3 regions of the Rhodococcus sp. OS5 genome follow, and region 1 is predicted to be linked to each of the others. Evidence: riboswitches for the same ligand, from Rfam matches in the RefSeq annotation. Region 1 holds a riboswitch; each other region holds the start of a gene.
What was found. A riboswitch is a leader RNA that binds a small molecule or an ion and turns the genes downstream of it on or off. The one in region 1 is predicted to bind S-adenosylmethionine.

Region 2: another riboswitch for S-adenosylmethionine. It lies ahead of ACVZUB_RS03010 (aminotransferase class V-fold PLP-dependent enzyme); the one in region 1 lies ahead of ACVZUB_RS07250 (putative leader peptide).
Region 3: another riboswitch for S-adenosylmethionine. It lies ahead of ACVZUB_RS09990 (bifunctional o-acetylhomoserine/o-acetylserine sulfhydrylase); the one in region 1 lies ahead of ACVZUB_RS07250 (putative leader peptide).

The regions. Positions count from the first base shown of each region.
Region 1 is NZ_CM166368.1:1,544,919-1,550,707, reverse strand. Features, by position in the region: gene ACVZUB_RS07260 (amino acid ABC transporter ATP-binding protein) at 1-657, opposite strand, end outside; gene ACVZUB_RS07255 (amino acid ABC transporter permease) at 654-1,628, opposite strand; gene ACVZUB_RS07250 (putative leader peptide) at 1,739-1,816, opposite strand; SAM riboswitch class I at 1,824-1,918, opposite strand; gene ACVZUB_RS07245 (sulfite exporter TauE/SafE family protein) at 2,118-2,885, shown strand; gene ACVZUB_RS07240 (HAD-IIA family hydrolase) at 2,923-3,738, shown strand; gene ACVZUB_RS07235 (alternate-type signal peptide domain-containing protein) at 4,029-4,586, shown strand; gene ACVZUB_RS07230 (hypothetical protein) at 4,591-5,157, shown strand; gene ACVZUB_RS07225 (signal peptidase I) at 5,154-5,789, shown strand, end outside; gene ACVZUB_RS07220 (SipW-dependent-type signal peptide-containing protein) at 5,782-5,789, shown strand, end outside.
Region 2 is NZ_CM166368.1:640,672-646,460, reverse strand. Features, by position in the region: gene ACVZUB_RS03015 (LLM class oxidoreductase) at 1-297, opposite strand, end outside; gene ACVZUB_RS03010 (aminotransferase class V-fold PLP-dependent enzyme) at 508-1,833, opposite strand; SAM riboswitch class IV at 1,887-2,001, opposite strand; gene ACVZUB_RS03005 (PucR family transcriptional regulator) at 2,062-3,597, opposite strand; gene ACVZUB_RS03000 (DUF917 domain-containing protein) at 3,594-4,652, opposite strand; gene ACVZUB_RS02995 (DUF917 domain-containing protein) at 4,659-5,768, opposite strand; gene ACVZUB_RS02990 (hydantoinase/oxoprolinase N-terminal domain-containing protein) at 5,765-5,789, opposite strand, start outside.
Region 3 is NZ_CM166368.1:2,156,415-2,162,203, reverse strand. Features, by position in the region: gene ACVZUB_RS10000 (MFS transporter) at 1-19, opposite strand, end outside; gene ACVZUB_RS09995 (NADP-dependent isocitrate dehydrogenase) at 150-1,373, opposite strand; SAM riboswitch class IV at 1,679-1,819, shown strand; gene ACVZUB_RS09990 (bifunctional o-acetylhomoserine/o-acetylserine sulfhydrylase) at 1,963-3,288, shown strand; gene metX (homoserine O-acetyltransferase MetX) at 3,285-4,421, shown strand; gene ACVZUB_RS09980 (DEAD/DEAH box helicase) at 4,540-5,789, shown strand, end outside.

The DNA.
Region 1 (5,789 bases):
AAATCCGACCTCGTGTGTGACGATCACCAAGGTGGCGCCGTCACGGGCCAGCTGAGCCAGGACTTCGAGAACCTCGCCCACCAGTTCCGGGTCGAGCGCCGACGTCGGCTCGTCGAAGAGAATGACCGCCGGCCGCAGTGCCAGCGCTCGCGCTATCGCGACGCGCTGTTGCTGGCCACCGGAGAGTTGGCGGGGATACTCGTCCGCCTTGTCCCCCACTCCCACTCGCTCGAGCAGTGCGCGGGCCTCGCGGTACACCTCGTCACGATCACGCTTCTGGGCCGAGAGCGGCGCTTCCACCACGTTTTCCAACGCGGTCAGGTGCGGAAACAGGTTGAAGTTCTGGAACACGAATCCGATGTGCGAACGCTGTTTCAGGATCTCGCGGTCACGCAGTTCGTGGAGTCGATTTCCCTTGCGCCGGTATCCGATCAGCTCTCCGTCGATCCGTACGGTTCCGCGGTCGACTTTTTCGAGGTGATTGAGGGTTCGCAGCAAGGTGGACTTACCGGAACCCGACGGACCGAGAATGACGGTCACTTCGCCCTTGCGGACCAGGAGATCAACGCCGGCAAGTACTTCCAGCGTGCCGAAGGACTTGTGAATTCCGCGCGCTTCGACGGCATACACCGTCTCTTCGGCCAGTTCTGCGGTCATCGGGTCGCACCTCTCGGAATATCGAGACGCGCATCGCGAATCTCTTCGAACTTCTTGCGCGCCTTCTGTACCGGAGTCAACGGAAGAGCACGGGCGGATCCTCGTGCATAGTGGCGCTCCACGTAGTACTGACCGATCGAGAGCAACGTCGTGAGGATGATGTACCAGATCGTGGCGACCATCAGCAGGGGCACGACTCGTCCGTTGCGTCCGAAGATGACCTGCACCTGGTAGAACAGTTCGGCGATTGCCATGGTGGAGACGATCGACGTTCCCTTGAAGAGTCCGATGACCTCGTTGGCGGCGTTGGGGAGGATCGCCCGCATTGCCTGCGGGAGAACGATCTTGAAGAACTGGCGACTGCGCGGAATGCCGAGCGAGTGAGCAGCTTCGATCTGACCGTGATCCACCGAGATGATTCCGGAGCGAATGATCTCGGCCGAGTATGCAGCCTGGTGCAGCGCCAAACCGATGACTGCCGCGGTGAATCCGCCGATCACACCGCTGACCTGGAAGGTGAAGAACTCGGGACCGAAAGGTATTCCGAGAGAAAGTGTCTGGTACAGGTAAGTGATGTTGAACCAGAAGAGCAACTGCACGATGAGTGGAATCGAGCGGAAGGCCCAGATGTAGGTCCAGGCGATCACCTGCAGGACCGGATTCTTCGACAACCGACCGAGTGCCAGGAAAACACCGAGACCGAACCCGAGGATCGTCCCCCACAGGGTCAGTTTGATCGTCATCCACAACGCGGCGAGCACTGATTTCGCGGTGAAGTACTGCGCGAACGTCGGCCAGTCCCAGCCGGGGTTGACGACGAGCCCGTGGATGAACTGAGCAAGCAGGACCAGCACGACCGCACTGATCACCCAGCGCAGCGGGTGCCAGGTGCGAGCGACGACAAGCTCCGAGTCGGGAAGTTGCGACTCGGACACCGACTTTTCGGGGCGGACATCGGTGGGCGCGCTCACGGCGCGCTACCTGACGGAGTGGACATCACGAATAGACCTTTCGGGGAAATGGGAACGCAGCTGTGTCCTCGAGTTGGTGCGCTCGAGTTGCGAAGACGACGAGAGTTCGGTCAGCGACAGTGACACGAAGCGGTGCGGCACAGATCGATGTGACGTCGCTTGTGCGCAGCGTGCGAAGTGGTACCCATGTGATGCCTTCCATCGGTCCTGGCGGTAGCACCCGCTCCCGATCACTCGGGGGGTTGCTGCGACGTCGACGAGCCAGGTCTCTCGGTCGCTCTGGATGGTGAGCAAAGACTAGACGCGAAATGTCGAGTCGTCAAATGTTGTATTTCCCTGCACTGCAAGGGAAATGAAGTGTCTACGATGTTGAAATCGCATTGATTTCAACGGTGTCCGAAGCCGCGTTCGGCGTGTTGAATGGAGCGTTCGAATGAAGACCGGGACCGCCGTCCGGACTGACTTTTCCTCTGCCGTACCGTCTGCGGAGTGAGTGGACTCGACGCTTTCTTCATCTTGTTGGCCGGTATCGGCGCGGGCGCGATCAACGCCGTGGTCGGCAGTGGAACGCTGATCACGTTTCCCACCCTGGTCGCCTTCGGCATGCCGCCCGTGACCGCAACCATGTCCAACGCGGTCGGGCTCGTCGCCGGCGGAGTTTCGGGTACCTGGGGCTACCGACGTGAGCTGTCCGGACAGTGGGACCGACTGAAGTGGCAGATTCCGGCGTCCCTCGCCGGAGCACTACTCGGTTCGTGGTTGCTCATGCACCTACCCGAGAAACTGTTCGAGACCATCGTTCCGGTGCTCTTGGTCCTCGCTCTCGCGCTCGTCCTCCTCCAACCACGCATCCAGGCGTGGGCCAAGAAGCGTTCCACCGAAGAAACGACGCTGTCCACCAAGAGGCTGATGCTCCTGACCGCCGGCACTTTTGCAGTCGGCATTTACGGCGGATACTTCACTGCCGCGCAGGGCATCCTTCTCATCGGTGTGATGGGTGCCATCCTCCCGGAAACCCTCCAGCGCATGAACGGCGCGAAGAACCTGCTGTCGCTGCTCGTCAACATCGTTGCAGCAGGGATGTACATCACTCTGGCATTCGATCAGATCAATTGGGCAGCAGCCGGTTTGATCGCCGTCGGCTCACTCGGTGGTGGCGTTCTCGGTGCCCGCTACGGACGGCGCCTGTCCCCCACTGCATTGCGCTACACGATTGTCGTCGTCGGCCTGATCGGACTGTGGCGCCTTCTCGCTTGACCGCCCACATCGGGCGCCACCCGCACATACTGGAGTAATGACCAGTACAGAAGATCAGACCGGTTGGACCTACCTCATGGACATGGACGGGGTTCTCGTCCACGAGGAGCACTTGATACCTGGAGCGGACACGTTCCTGGCAGAGCTGGCGTCGAACGACATCCCGTACATGGTGCTCACCAACAACTCCATCCGCACCCCGCGTGACCTGCGAGCACGCCTGCTCAATTCGGGACTCGACATCCCGGAGAAGTCGATCTGGACGTCAGCGCTCGCAACCGCGACGTTCCTGGCCAACCAGCGGCCGGGCGGCAGCGCCTACGTGGTCGGCGAATCGGGCCTGACCACTGCCCTGCACGACATCGGTTACGTGCTGACGGACAGCGACCCCGACTACGTCGTCCTCGGCGAGACGCGAACGTACTCCTTCGAGGCAATCACCACCGCCATTCGCCTGGTCGAGCGTGGATCGCGGTTCATCGCCACCAACCCGGACGCCACTGGACCGTCGCGAGACGGCTCGCTGCCGGCCACCGGCTCTGTCGCGGCACTCATCACCAAGGCAACCGGACGCGATCCCTACTACGTCGGCAAGCCCAACGCCTTGATGATGCGCTCAGCCCTGCGGTCCATCGGCGCTCATTCCGCCAATACGTTGATGATCGGCGACCGCATGGACACCGACATCGTCTGTGGCCTCGAAGCCGGACTGCAGACGATTCTGGTGATGACCGGGATCTCGACCCGCGCGTCGGTAGAGCTCTATCCCTACCGCCCGACCATCGTCCTCGAGTCGGTCGCCGATCTTGTGGGAACAACAACCGATCCATTCCGTAGCAACACAAACAATTGATTCAAATTGCAAAACAAAACCGAAACTCGGTAATTAACTGGTAAAAAACAGCAGATTTGCCAGGTTCCGACTCGTCCGCTTTGTCCAACTGAACAAACCAGCGGTTTTATTCGCACCAAACTTACAAACGAGTAGTTAGACGCAGGTCAAAGATCATTTCGACACCGAGTGACAGTTGGACTCCAGTCGTAAAATTGATTTTTCGAAAAGTGGTAACGAATCGTTTGCCGTGTCTGATACTCATGTCTGAATGGCCCCATTTCGGGTCCCAGACATGAAATGAGATTTTCATGAAGAAGCAGACCAAGGGTGCGATCGCTGCTGCGGCGGCCGGTGCCCTCCTCCTCGGCGGTGCCGGCTCGCTCGCAGTCTGGAGCGATTCGGCCGACGTCAGTGGCGGCGGGCCCGTCACGTCCGGCGCCCTCGACCTGAGCTCTTGCGCACCGGTCGGTGGCGGGTGGAACTCCCTCAACCCGACGAAGACCGCGATCACCAACATCTCGGCTTACCGAATAGTCACCACCGAGAGCATCGAATACACCTGCGACGTCACTGTGACCGCAGTGGGCGATCGTCTCGCGGCTGTTCTGACCGCTGATACGGCCGGAATCGTTCCGGGTGCGAACAGCGCCGAGCTTGCCGCTGCTGTCGTGCCCGTGACGACAATCAAGGACACTGGCGGCAACCCGATTTCGCAGATCACCAAAGCCCAGAACGGAACGATCGTCCACGTCGGAGTCCGGCTGAACTTCAACGAGGTGGCCAATCAGGTCGCGCAGAACCAGTCGCTGAACTTGTCGGCGATGAAGTTGGTCGTCACTCAGACAGCACTGACACCGGCCCCGTAATTTCATGAGGAAAAAGGTCTGGGGAGCGATCGCAGTCGCGGTGGCTGCTGTAGCGGTGTTTGCATCGTCACAGCAGTCGCTCGCGCTGTGGTCCGATTCGGCGAGCGCGAATGGCGGTACGGCGACAGCCGCCAGCGTCAACCTCACGGTTGGTACAACTGCCGGAACCAGTGCGGCGTACACCCTGGCGAACTTGACGACGGCCGCGACGCCCGTTGTCCCGGGAAACACGGTGCAAGCACCGCTCACCGTCAAGAATTCGGGGACTGATCCTCTGCAATGGCGAATGCAGTCGACGACCGCACTTACGGGATTCACGTTGACCACTTACGGAGTCGCCAACGAAGGCGCCTGCCCTGCCGGCGTCAACACCGCGGCTCCGGCAGTGACCCCACTGACGTCCGGATCGATGGATGCATCGCTGCAGTACCCGGTTTCACCGGCGTACATGCCGAGTCCACTGGTCTCAGGCGGTACGTACATTCTGTGCTTGCGACTCACGGTAGGCGTCGGGGCGGTCTCAGGTGCAACAAGCACCACGACCTTGACCTTCCAGGCAGGTCCGGTATGACAAAACACTCCACGAAGCGCACCGATCGCACCGGCCCACTCTGGTGGATCACCTCTATCGTCAGTTGGACACTGCTGCTGGCAATTTCGGCAGTCATCGTCGCAACGATTGTCGTTCCCTTCTTTGCCGGAGCACAGCGCTTCACGATTCTGACCGGTTCGATGCGCCCGACGTACAACCCTGGATCACTGGTAGTGGTCAAACCTGTCGATCCGTCCGAACTGGGGATCGGTACACCTATTACGTACCAGCTGGAATCGGGTCAGCCGACCGTCGTCACGCACCGGATCATCGCCACAAGTGAAAACCAGAAGGGTGAAAGAACTTTCATCACCCAGGGCGATGCGAACGGTGAGCCTGACGAGAAGGAAGTGCGGCCGGTGCAGATCCGGGGAAAGGTCTGGTACAGCCTGCCTTATCTCGGTTACGTGAACACCTGGCTGACGGGAGAGCAGCGCACCGTGATCGTGGTGATCGTAGTGACCGCTCTACTGCTGTACGCGTCGTACATGATGATCAGCGGCATCCGTGACGGCCGGAAGGAGCGAGCTCGAGCCCGATTGGCTCCTGACCCTGCAACTTTCGCGCCCGCAGACTCCGCCCAGATCGAGAAAGGCCAGCACGATGCCCTC
Region 2 (5,789 bases), 900 kb from region 1:
CAGAATCTCGAGATCGACCAGCACTGCGACGCTGTCGGGATCGCGTCCTTCTTCGGCGACGGCAGCGCGTATACGTGCGCGTTCGAGCTGTGCCTCACGCAGATCCGCAGCGCGAATCCGAACCACATTGGTAGGGAATGAAGCCAAATCGAGAGCCTTTTCACCCTCGGTGAGGTCCACCCAGTAGTCGCCGCCGATGATGGGCAGGTTGCCGGGTGCGCCCTCAGCGGCCGGATGGTGACCGAATCCGGTCAACTCGACCGCTACGTGCAGAGAATGCGAAGCGAGTGAAGACATGTGAGACCTCCGAAAATCAGAAAAGTATGGGATGAGCGAGACGAATCGTCAGCTCGAACACATTCCTGAAGAGGTGCGGCACAGATCGACATGGCGACGGCACCACTGACCGAGAGTGATGCTCACTCTCGAAGGGGTGGCGGGAAAATCCGCTGGTGCCATGGCTGCCATGCTAGTTGTCCGTTCGAGTTTTCGGGGACCGAGCTCAGCTCAGACGCACTCGGCTGCGCCGGCATTGTCGTCTGCGGCTCCGAGGAAGGGGCGGGTCTCGGGCACAGGGTTCCACGCACCTGCCGTCTTCGCGTACTTCCAATCACGCTGATTCGAAACCAGGATGTTCACGGCGTCGACCAACCGCGTCACGTCGTCCGAGCTGCTACCGAGGCCGAGGCTGGCGCGAACTGCACCGCCGGAGAGGCCGAGGCGCGCGAGAACCGGATGTGCGCAGAAGCGACCGTCGCGAACTCCGATGCCGTGCTCGGCGGAGAGGAATGCGGCGATCTCGCCCGCTTCGAATCCGTCAACGGTGAAGGTGACGATTCCGACGGCGTCAGGAGCGTCGTTCCACAGTCGCACGAGTGAGACGCCCTCGATGGCGGACAAGCCGTCAGTGAGCTGGGCGGTGAGCGCCTTCTCATGCTCGGCGATCACGTCGAAGTCCAGGGCGTGCAGGGTTTCGCAGGCGGTCGCGATGGCAGCCGCACCGAGCACGTTGGGGGAACCCGCCTCGTGGCGTGCGGGCGCGCAAGCCCACTCGGTGGATTCGATGGTCACCTCACGCACGGCGCCGCCGCCGGCGAGGTACGGCTGAGCTTCGTCGAGCCAGTCACGGCGGCCGACGAGAACGCCGGCGCCGAAGGGCGCGTACAGCTTGTGGCCCGAGAACGCTACGTAGTCGACGCCGCATTCCTGCAGGTCGATGCGACGGTGGGGAGCCAACTGAGCAGCGTCGACGAGGATACGTGCGCCGCAACGGTGAGCGATGTCAGCCAAACGTGCAATCGGCAGGATCTCACCGGTCACGTTGGAGGCCCCGGTGATTGCGAGCAGCGCGGCAGGCTTGGTGCACAGTTCACCGATCAGACGCTCGATCGTTTCTTCGATGGTGTCTGCGGCGGTGACGATACGAGCGTCGTTCCACGGCAACAGGTTTGCGTGATGCTCGACGTCGAGGACGACGGTGCTGCCGGGGACGCACTGCGCAAGCAGGTTCAGCGAATCGGTGGTGTTCCGGGTGAAGACGACAACCTGATCGTCGGCACAGTTCACGAAACGAGCAACGGATTCACGAGCGTTCTCGTAGGTGAGCGTGGAGATCCGGGACGCGTAGCCGGCACCGCGGTGGACGCTGGCGTATGTCGGCAGCAACTCGGCGATACGGTCGGTGACCTGGGCCAATGCCGGCGCACTCGCGGCGTAGTCGAAGTTGGCGTAGGAGCATTCGCCACCCTGAACCAATGGAACCTGCAGGTCGGCACCCGAAACCTTGGCAATCGCGGTGGTGCAGCAGGTGTCGGCACTCAATACAGCAGTCATCGAAGACAATCCTCACGTTCAAGGACTCGTTCGTCGGGAGATGGCCCCGGAAGAGTCCGCGCTTGCCGCATTCGTTTTCGAACGCAGCCGGGTCGTCACCCGGAGCACCCCACCGCGGAGGAGGGTTGCCGACCAGCAAGCCGGGGCTGAACACTGGTACTCGTGACCTGGCAACGAGGATGGCAGGAACCTCCCGTGCTTGTCAAGACGAAGCCGCGAAGATCTCCGTCAGGGCGCGATGGTCCGGCAAGCAAGGTGGAGCGCGAGTCTCGTTTCCGGATCTGCGAGATCCACCGAGAGAAGGCGCTGAATTCTATCGATCCGACTCGATACGGTGTTGCGGTGCAACCCCATTCGGGTTGCGGTGTGAGCCAGAGACGATTCTTCGTCGAGGTACGTCGACAGAGTCTCGAGCAACTCTCCATTGGAATCGCGTAGCGGTGCGAGCAATGCTGCGGCCGCAGGCTGGAAGGTGTCGGTTCGCGTCCACGCCAGCAGCAACTGCGCCAGCCCGAGGCGGTCCACGTGCAGGAATCGACCTGTTTGAGATCGGGCACCGGCGAGCCGAGCGGCATCCCCGGCCTCCGACAGGGACGAACCGATTCCGGCCGGACCGTCGTGTGCGCGTCCCACACCTACCCAGGTCTCCATCGTGGGTTCCAACCTGGCCTGAGCTGCACGGATGCACTCGGCGATCCTGGTGATCGCCTCCGGTCGCGGCTCACCTGGCAGAGTCGTCCACGCCGCCCAGCCGTCAGCCTGTTCCACGACATTGGCGTCGATTCCCTCGGCAGCGAGAGCATCTGCAACCTCGCTGCGTCTTGCCACCAGGTCGACCTCACCGACCGCCAGGACTTTGATGCCGATGTGCCATCCGTCCAGCATCCAACCCGCGTCGAGTGCGCGCCGGAGCAGTCCGGGTGTGGCGTCTGCTGACGTGTCGATCAGTTCACCGAGCAACGCGCTACGCCGGCGCGCTTCACGCTCGTCGACCATGCGCGCAACGGCCAGTCGGTGCCCGGCAGCCAACGAGGCCACGTCGAGAACCACTGAGAGAGAAGCCTCTTCGACGCTTTGACGCACCGGGAGCAGCACCGCCAGCCAGGGCTCTCGGGCTGCGCCGGACATCACCGGGCACGCAATCAGGACCCCGCCGGAGCCCAATTCGACCGTGGTGGGCGCCCCGCGACCCGACAACATACCGGCAGCTGCTCGATCAGCGTCTGACAACAGGTCGGCGCCGGTCATCGGACGTCCGGACGTGTCCAGGAGAAAGAATGAACGCTGAAAGGTGTTCAGTAGCACCGACAGAAGATTCTCGACGCTTCCTCCGGCTCGTTGGCCCGCGTGTGTCGCCCGCAGTACTGCGTCGGCCATCACCGCCCGCGAATTCGAGAGAAGATCACGAAGATCCACGCTGAACTGCCACGGGTCGGATACTCCGAGCACCACCAGTCCGAGCCGATCGGCAAGCAACGAGAGATTCGCATCCTCCGCCGCAGTGCTGTGCACAGCGACCACCTGGCAGCCGGTCGCCGCTGTGCGCCGAAGGAGAGCGTCGAATCTCCACTCCCCGATGTCGATTCGATCGAGAATCACCAGAACTGATCCTGAACTCGCCGCATCCGACACGGCCTCGGCCGACTGTGCCGATTCCCCGGTGAGTGCTCCCACTGTCGTCACGACGGGATCACCCTCCCCGGCCAGTCGATACAGCCCGACAAAGGCCGGGTTGTTCAGCAACGCCGAAACACTCGCGCTCATCGCGCCTCCATCAGCACTGCGTCGTGGTCGATCCCGAATGCCCGCGGGCCGACAACTTTCAATCTGCCCACTTCTTCCGCCCACCACTGTGGACCGGGAAGAACCAACACGGCCACATCGTGCCCCTGGTGCACGGATTCACACGAGACGAAGGCGCCGGTCCGCACGTCGAGCAACGTCACGATGTCCGGGCACGTTGCAATCATCTCGCCGTCCAACGCGACGGTCAGGAACTCACTCTCGAATTCGACTCGTATCACCGCAGAACCGTGCTCGAGAATCACGCTGCCCCGACGATCTCCGGTGTCCGGACGACTACGACGCACCGCACGCACCCGGCCTGCCCCCAGTACTCGAGCCCCGGAGCTTTCCGCGATCTGCCGCCAACTGCCCAGTGCCCCGATGTGCTGACCCAGTTCGTGCGCCCGAGACAGAGTTCCCGGAATGCACGCCTCCTGCACCGTCCGCGCATCGATCGACGCGATCGCCAGAGCACCCCAACCGCTGGTTCTCCCGATCAACGACCGCACTGCTACCTCGGCGCCGAGCACATCCACTCCGTCGACGACGGTAATGAGGCCGCCGGGCTGGGCGAGTGTGACCGGGCACAATTCCAACCCGGCTGCGGCGAGAGAGAAGTGATCGAGCCGCGGCATCGCTCGACCCAGCAGGTCCGCGTCGACCACGGGAATTCCCAACGCCAACGCCGCAGCAATGCCGGAGAGAGCGTTGAGTCCACCGCCTTCGAAAGTCATCACCGCGGTCGGACGCTTCCCGGTCCAGCGCGTCAAAGCTGCTGCAGTATCTGCAAACTCACGCCCGGAGGGCAATTGCTCCTCCAAGGCCAGGGCCGATCCGACGATTCCCACCGGCATCACCAATGCCTCCTCCGGCAACTGGTCCGGCGCGATGACCTCCACCGAAGTAGACGTCATCAGTGGACGCAGCAATTCCACGAACAAGCGTGGATCGCCGCCCCCGCCGCAGCCCAGGACCACCGCCCCCGCTGCGATCGCGTCGAGGTCGGCCTCCCGGACCGCGTGCAGCCTGCTCACGGCTCGCTATTCTGCCAGTACAGGTTGCTCGAGTGTCTCCACCGGCAGGAACGGGCGATCGAGCCCGAAGCTAGCCGGGCCGAAGACCGCCAGTGCCTCCGGGGTTCTCATGATGGGTGGGGTCGCGATCCCGATGACCGCAACGCGCTGCCCGTACCGCAAGCCCTCGGTGGTGACGGGTTCGGCGGTATCGGCCTCGACGATGCAGATCAGGTCTGGCACGATCGCCACCATCACTCCGGATTGGACGGCGATCAGATTTTCGTTCTGGAACTGAACTTCCAGCTCTTCGTCTCCGACGCCGGCGATCCGCACCGAACCCCGAGCGAACCCCTCATCGGTTCGCCGGTCGACATCGATCACCTTGCCGTGAAAGAGAACTCGCCCGTATCCGTAGAGCGTGTCGGCGAGACTGTCGACAAGCGCCTGCACCGGGTCCACCCGCTGCTCACGTGAAAGTCTGATGGACCGGCCGATGGTCATGGCCAACGACAGAGTCCGTGGGATCGCCGTCCGCTTCACATCTGCACCCGTCATCGAGTACTGCGCGATGTGCGCCATCCCACCGAACCTCGACGTCACCCCGCGGGCGAGGCCCTCCAATCTGCTGTTGTCACTTCCGGTGTCGAAGATCGCCACCTCGTCGTGCTCGTTCGCCATGGCGAGCGGACTCGCCGAAATCCCGTACACCGAGAAGGTTTCCATCTCGAGCTGAGGAAAGGCTCGTCCCATCCCGTCGGCGTCGACAACCGGCAGGCCGCGCCGTGCGGCCACCAGCAACGGAATCATCGAATTGATTCCGCCGCACTCCATCGGCATCGTGGCATCTGCAGTTCGACCCGTGTGCTTCTCCAACGTGATCAGCGCCAGCTCGGGTTCGGTTCCGCGCGGCATCTTTTCGACCACGACGGTCGGGGCACCCATCTGCGCGACGGGAATCACCCACGCGTCGTCGTCAAGCTCCTCCGGATCGAGAATTGTGATTTCACCGGCCTCACCGAGCGCCTGCGTGACCAACATCTTGCCGACGAACGGATCTCCCCCGCCGCCGGTGCCCAACAAGGCTGCGCCCCTGGCGAGGTCGTCGAGATCCGCCGTTCGTAGTGTCCAACTCATCGTGAGCCCTCCTGACCGGTG
Region 3 (5,789 bases), 610 kb from region 1:
AGAGGGTAGACGAAGTCACTGATCAATTGTGGTCTCACACCTGGTTGAACTTCCAAGTGAGAGCGGGTGAGTTCACTCACGTGAGACCGCGAACACAAATGGGACGCCTGGTTTCCCAGACGTCCCATTTGACAGGTGAAGCGGTGAATCTACTTCGCGGCCATGGCCTTCTGCAGGTTCACGTCGAGTGCGCCGAGGAACTCCTCGGTGGTCAGGTAGCCCTGATCGCCGCCGACCAGCATCGAGAGGTCCTTGGTCATCTGGCCGCTTTCGACGGTCTTGATGACAACGTCTTCGAGCGCCTGCGCGAAGCCGATGACCTCAGGGGTGCTGTCGAGTTTGCCACGATGCTCGAGCCCGCGGGTCCACGCGAAGATGGACGCGATCGGGTTGGTCGAGGTGGGCTTGCCCTGCTGGTGCTGACGGTAGTGACGCGTCACGGTGCCGTGAGCAGCCTCTGCCTCACAGGTCTTTCCGTCCGGTGTCAGCAGAACCGACGTCATGAGGCCGAGCGAGCCGAAGCCCTGGGCCACGGTGTCGGACTGGACGTCGCCGTCGTAGTTCTTGCATGCCCAGACGTATCCGCCCTCCCACTTGAGTGCGGAAGCGACCATGTCGTCGATGAGGCGGTGCTCGTAGGTCAGACCTGCAGCATCGAACTCAGCCTTGAACTCGGTCTCGTAGACGTGCTGGAAGATGTCCTTGAAGGCACCGTCGTACGCCTTGAGAATGGTGTTCTTGGTGGACAGGTACACCGGGTAGTTCTGCTGCAGTCCGTAGGTGAGCGACGCGCGAGCGAAGTCACGGATGGACGTGGTGAAGTTGTACTGCCCCTGGACGACGCCGCCCTCTTCGGGGAAGTTGACCAGTTCGTGCTCGATCGGTGCGCTGCCGTCCTCAGGCGTGTAGGTGATCATCACCTTGCCGGGGCCGGGGACCTTGAAGTCTGTGGCGCGGTACTGGTCGCCGAATGCGTGACGGCCGATGATGATCGGCTTGGTCCAGCCCGGAACGAGTCGCGGAACGTTGGAGATGATGATCGGTGCGCGGAAGATCGTGCCGCCGAGAATGTTGCGGATCGTTCCGTTCGGGGAACGCCACATCTTCTTGAGACCGAATTCCTCGACACGTGCCTCGTCCGGCGTGATCGTGGCGCATTTGACGCCGACGCCGTGCTTCTGGATCGCGTGCGCTGCGTCGATGGTGACCTGGTCGTCGGTCTCGTCGCGGTACTCGATACCGAGGTCGTAGTACTCGAGGTTCACATCGAGATACGGATGGATCAACTTGTCTTTGATGAACTGCCAGATAATGCGCGTCATCTCATCGCCGTCGAGTTCGACGACGGTGCCCTCAACCTTGATTTTGGACATGGGTGCTTCGCGTCCTCCTAGGAAGTTTCCCTGGTTACACGGTTGCGGTCACACTTTGTGAGTGGGTCCGCGAACGGTTCGATTATCAAACCTAGACGGTGTGGACTGATCTCGGGAGATGAGTCCCAAACAAGACAAGCGTACTGCTAACCCGTGAGGCCGCAACCGGCAGGTCCACTCATCGGTCTCTACTCGCGAGTAACTTTTGCCTGCTAGTGGGCTGCGTCGCTCTGCCTCGCGTGCGGTTGCGGCTCACATTTCGCCCCGTGTCAGGACTGCGCTCACTTCCCGGTAGAATCCGACTTGGTCATGAGTGCCAGCGTCAAGCCCCGGCTCGCTGGACGGCAACCCTCCAACCGCGGTGGGGTGCCCCGGGTGATGACCAGGTTTCCCGACGTGGATCTGCTCGCGCAGTTCCACCGCAATTCGGGTGACAAGCGCGGGTCCGACAGGGACGGACCCCAGACCGGGCCGAGCCCCACGGAGGTATTTCAGTATGTGTCGCACTTGTAGATAGACCCCAGCACGGGGCGGCGATCATTCGCCCCCGTCCGACATCTATCCGTCAGACCACTGGAGTGAACAAATCATGACCGACAACACAGCCGACGCCGCAGCAACTTCGGATCCGACCGCGAACTGGTCGTTCGAGACCAAGCAGGTGCACGCCGGACAAACAGCGGACACCGCCACCAATGCGCGCGCTCTGCCGATCTACCAGACCACCAGCTACGTCTTCGACAGCACCGATCACGCTGCTGCACTGTTCGGCCTCGCCGAGCCGGGCAACATCTACACGCGGATCATGAATCCCACACAGGACGCCGTCGAGCAGCGCATCGCTGCCCTCGAAGGCGGAGTCGCCGCACTCCTCCTCTCCTCGGGTCAGGCCGCCGAGACCATCGCGATCCTCAACATCGCCGAGGCCGGCGACCACATCGTCTCCAGCCCGTACCTGTACGGCGGCACGTACAACCTCCTGCACTACACCCTTCGCAAGCTGGGTATCGAAGTCACGTTCGTCGAGGATCCCGACAATCTCGAGCAGTGGCGCGAAGCCATTCGCCCGAATACGAAGGCGTTCTACGGCGAAACGATCGCCAATCCGAAGAACCACATCCTCGACCTACCCGGTATCTCGTCACTGGCCCACGAGAACGGTCTTCCGTTGATCGTGGACAACACAGTCGCGACGCCGTACCTGCTTCGCCCACTCGAACACGGCGCCGACATCGTCGTTCACTCCGCCACCAAATACCTTGGTGGACACGGCACCGCGATCGCCGGCGTCATCGTCGACGGTGGCACTTTCGACTGGACGCAGGGTCGCCACACGAACTTCACGACGCCTGATCCCAGCTACCACGGCGTCACCTTCGCGGACCTCGGCGCGCCGGCGTTCGCACTCAAGGCCCGCGTCCAACTGCTGCGCGATCTCGGTTCCGCCGTGGCGCCGTTCAACGCGTTCCTCATCGCGCAGGGTATCGAAACCTTGAGCCTGCGCATCGAGCGCCACGTATCCAATGCACAGAAGGTCGCCGAATTCCTCGACGGTCACGTCGAGGTCGCCTCCGTTTCCTACGCGGGACTTCCCTCCTCGCCATGGTTCGAACGTGGAAAGCAGCTGACGCCCAATGGAACCGGCGCAATCGTCACCTTCGAGCTGCCCGGCGGTATCGATGCGGGCAAGACGTTCGTCAACGCCCTGACGCTGCACAGCCACGTCGCCAACATCGGTGACGTTCGCTCACTCGTCATCCACCCCGCCTCGACGACACACTCGCAGCTCACCCCCGAAGAGCAGCTCGCCTCCGGTGTCACCCCCGGGCTCGTCCGCCTCGCGGTCGGCATCGAAGGAATCGACGACATCCTCGCCGATCTCACCGTCGGCCTGGCAGCGGTGGCAAACTCGTGACCGTGAACGAATTGGAGCCCAGGATCGACCTCCTGCCCCCACCCGACGGCCAGGTGGGGTTCGTCGACATCGGTGCCTTGGAACTCGAGAGCGGCGCGGCAATCCCATCGGTTTCGCTCGCCGTTCAGCGGTGGGGTGAGCTTTCCCCGAACCGCGACAACGTCGTACTCGTCGAGCACGCACTGACCGGAGACTCACACGTCACCGGACCGATCTCCGCGAATCAGCCCTCCCCCGGCTGGTGGAACGGGATGGTCGGCCCCGGCGAACCGATCGACACCGGCGAATGGTGCGTCATCGCAACCAATGTCCTCGGTGGTTGTCGCGGCACGACCGGTCCCAGTTCGCCGGCCGACGACGGCAAGCCGTGGGGCAGCAGGTTCCCGGAGATCTCCATCCGGGATCAGATCGCGGCGGAGAAGAAGCTCGTCGATCTCCTCGGGATCGACCAGTTGGCCTCGGTAGTCGGCGGATCCATGGGGGGCATGCGCACCCTCGAATGGGCAGTTACCTACCCGGACGGCATTCGCTCCGCGTTGGTTCTCGCAACCGGTTCACGGGCCACTGCAGATCAGATCGGCACCCAGACGACGCAGATCGCTGCCATCGTCTCCGATCCGGATTGGCAGGGCGGTGACTACCACGGAACGGGGCGGGCACCTCGCGCCGGACTCGGCATCGCCCGTCGCATCGCGCACCTCACGTACCGCACCGAGGCCGAACTTGACGCACGCTTCGAGAACTCCGCTCAGAACGACGAAAATCCTTGGAACGGTGGACGATACGCCGTACAGAGTTACCTGGAACATCAGGCAGACAAGCTGGTCGACCGCTTCGACCCGAGCACGTACGTCCTCCTGACCGAGGCCATGAACCGGCACGACATCGGTCGTGGACGCGGCGGTGTTGCGGCGGCGTTGGCATCGATCACGGCACCGGTCGTGGTGGGCGGCGTCGACTCGGATCGGCTGTATCCCCTTCGCTTGCAGGAGGAGATCGCCGACGGAATTTCCACGTGCAGCGGCCTCGAGATTCTCAAGTCCAAGGACGGCCACGACGGCTTCCTGACGGAGGCGGACGCCGTCGCCGGACTGCTTCGCCGGACGATGGAGTTCGCGCGTACGGCTCGCTGATTCGGCACAGAGCCACGTTTTCAGGATTCGTCAATGTCGGGAAAACCACAGCTGATCTGCGGGTTTTCCCGACATTCTCATTGGCGAACGTGAGCCGGCGCGGCTAGCATCGGCGAACGTGAATCAGCCATGCTCGACGCGCCTGCAGGCTACGTACATTCCCGAGCACATGTCCTTCGCGTTCTGGGGTGACGCAGACCCGGCAACGCGGCTGTCGGCACTGGGGATGCCGACCGGGTCGCCGGGCGTGTGCAGGCTTGCGATCCCGGTCGACGAGTCGATCACAGCAACCGACGTCGGAGCGCAACTGCTCGACCTCACCACCGCGATCGACGCGTTCCACAACCTCGATGCTGGTCGCGGCGACCTCGGATCGTCGCTGCTCGCGTGGAAGCGCGTCATCGACACCGGCGCACATGACATTCCGACCGCAGCGCATGCCGCTATCGAGCGCGACGACACGAAGATCCGAAGCGCCGCGTCCACGGTGCGGTTGTTCACGGAAGCGCGCGCGGCCATCGAGAGTCTTCGCCGAGCAAAGATTCAGGCGACTCTGCGCCCGTATCAAATGCAGGGAGTTGCCTGGCTGACGGCTCTGTCGGGTTCGGGCGGTGGGATCTTGGCCGATGAGATGGGTTTGGGTAAGACACTGCAAGCGATTTCGATGATCGCGATCCGCGCCGGCGACGGTCCGCATCTGGTTGTGTGTCCCACCTCGGTGATAGGAAACTGGCGCCGCGAGATCGAGCGATTCGCTCCGCATCTGCCACTGCACGTTCATCACGGGGCCGCCCGTGCACTTCCCACTCGTATCCCCGCCGGCACTACGGTTCTGACCAGCTACAGCGTCTTGCGTTCCGACGCAGCCCAATTGGCCCCGGTCCATTGGAGTTCAGTGGTCTTCGACGAGGCGCAACAGATCAAGAACCCCGCTTCCCTCGCCGCGAAAGCAGCAATGCAGTTGTCGGCGGACGTCAAGGTAGCGATGACCGGCACGCCGGTGGAGAACCGTCTCGAAGAATTGTGGTCGCTCTTTCGCGTCGCCAATCCCGACGTCCTCGGAACTCGCGCACGGTTTCGTCAACGCTTTGCCGTACCGATCGAATCCGGTCGATCGGCCACCGCGGCGACCAGGCTTGCCGCGGTCATCGATCCCTTCATTCTGCGCAGAACCAAAGACACAGTGGCAAAGGATCTTCCGCCCAAGCAGTTCTCCACGGTCTCGTGCACTCTGACGTCGGAACAGGCGCGCATCTACCGGTCGGCAGTTGCCGATGCGTTCGACTCCGGATTGGGCACGGGAATTGCCCGGCGTGGCAACATCCTTGCGCTTCTGACCACTCTCAAGCAGGTATGCAATCACCCGGC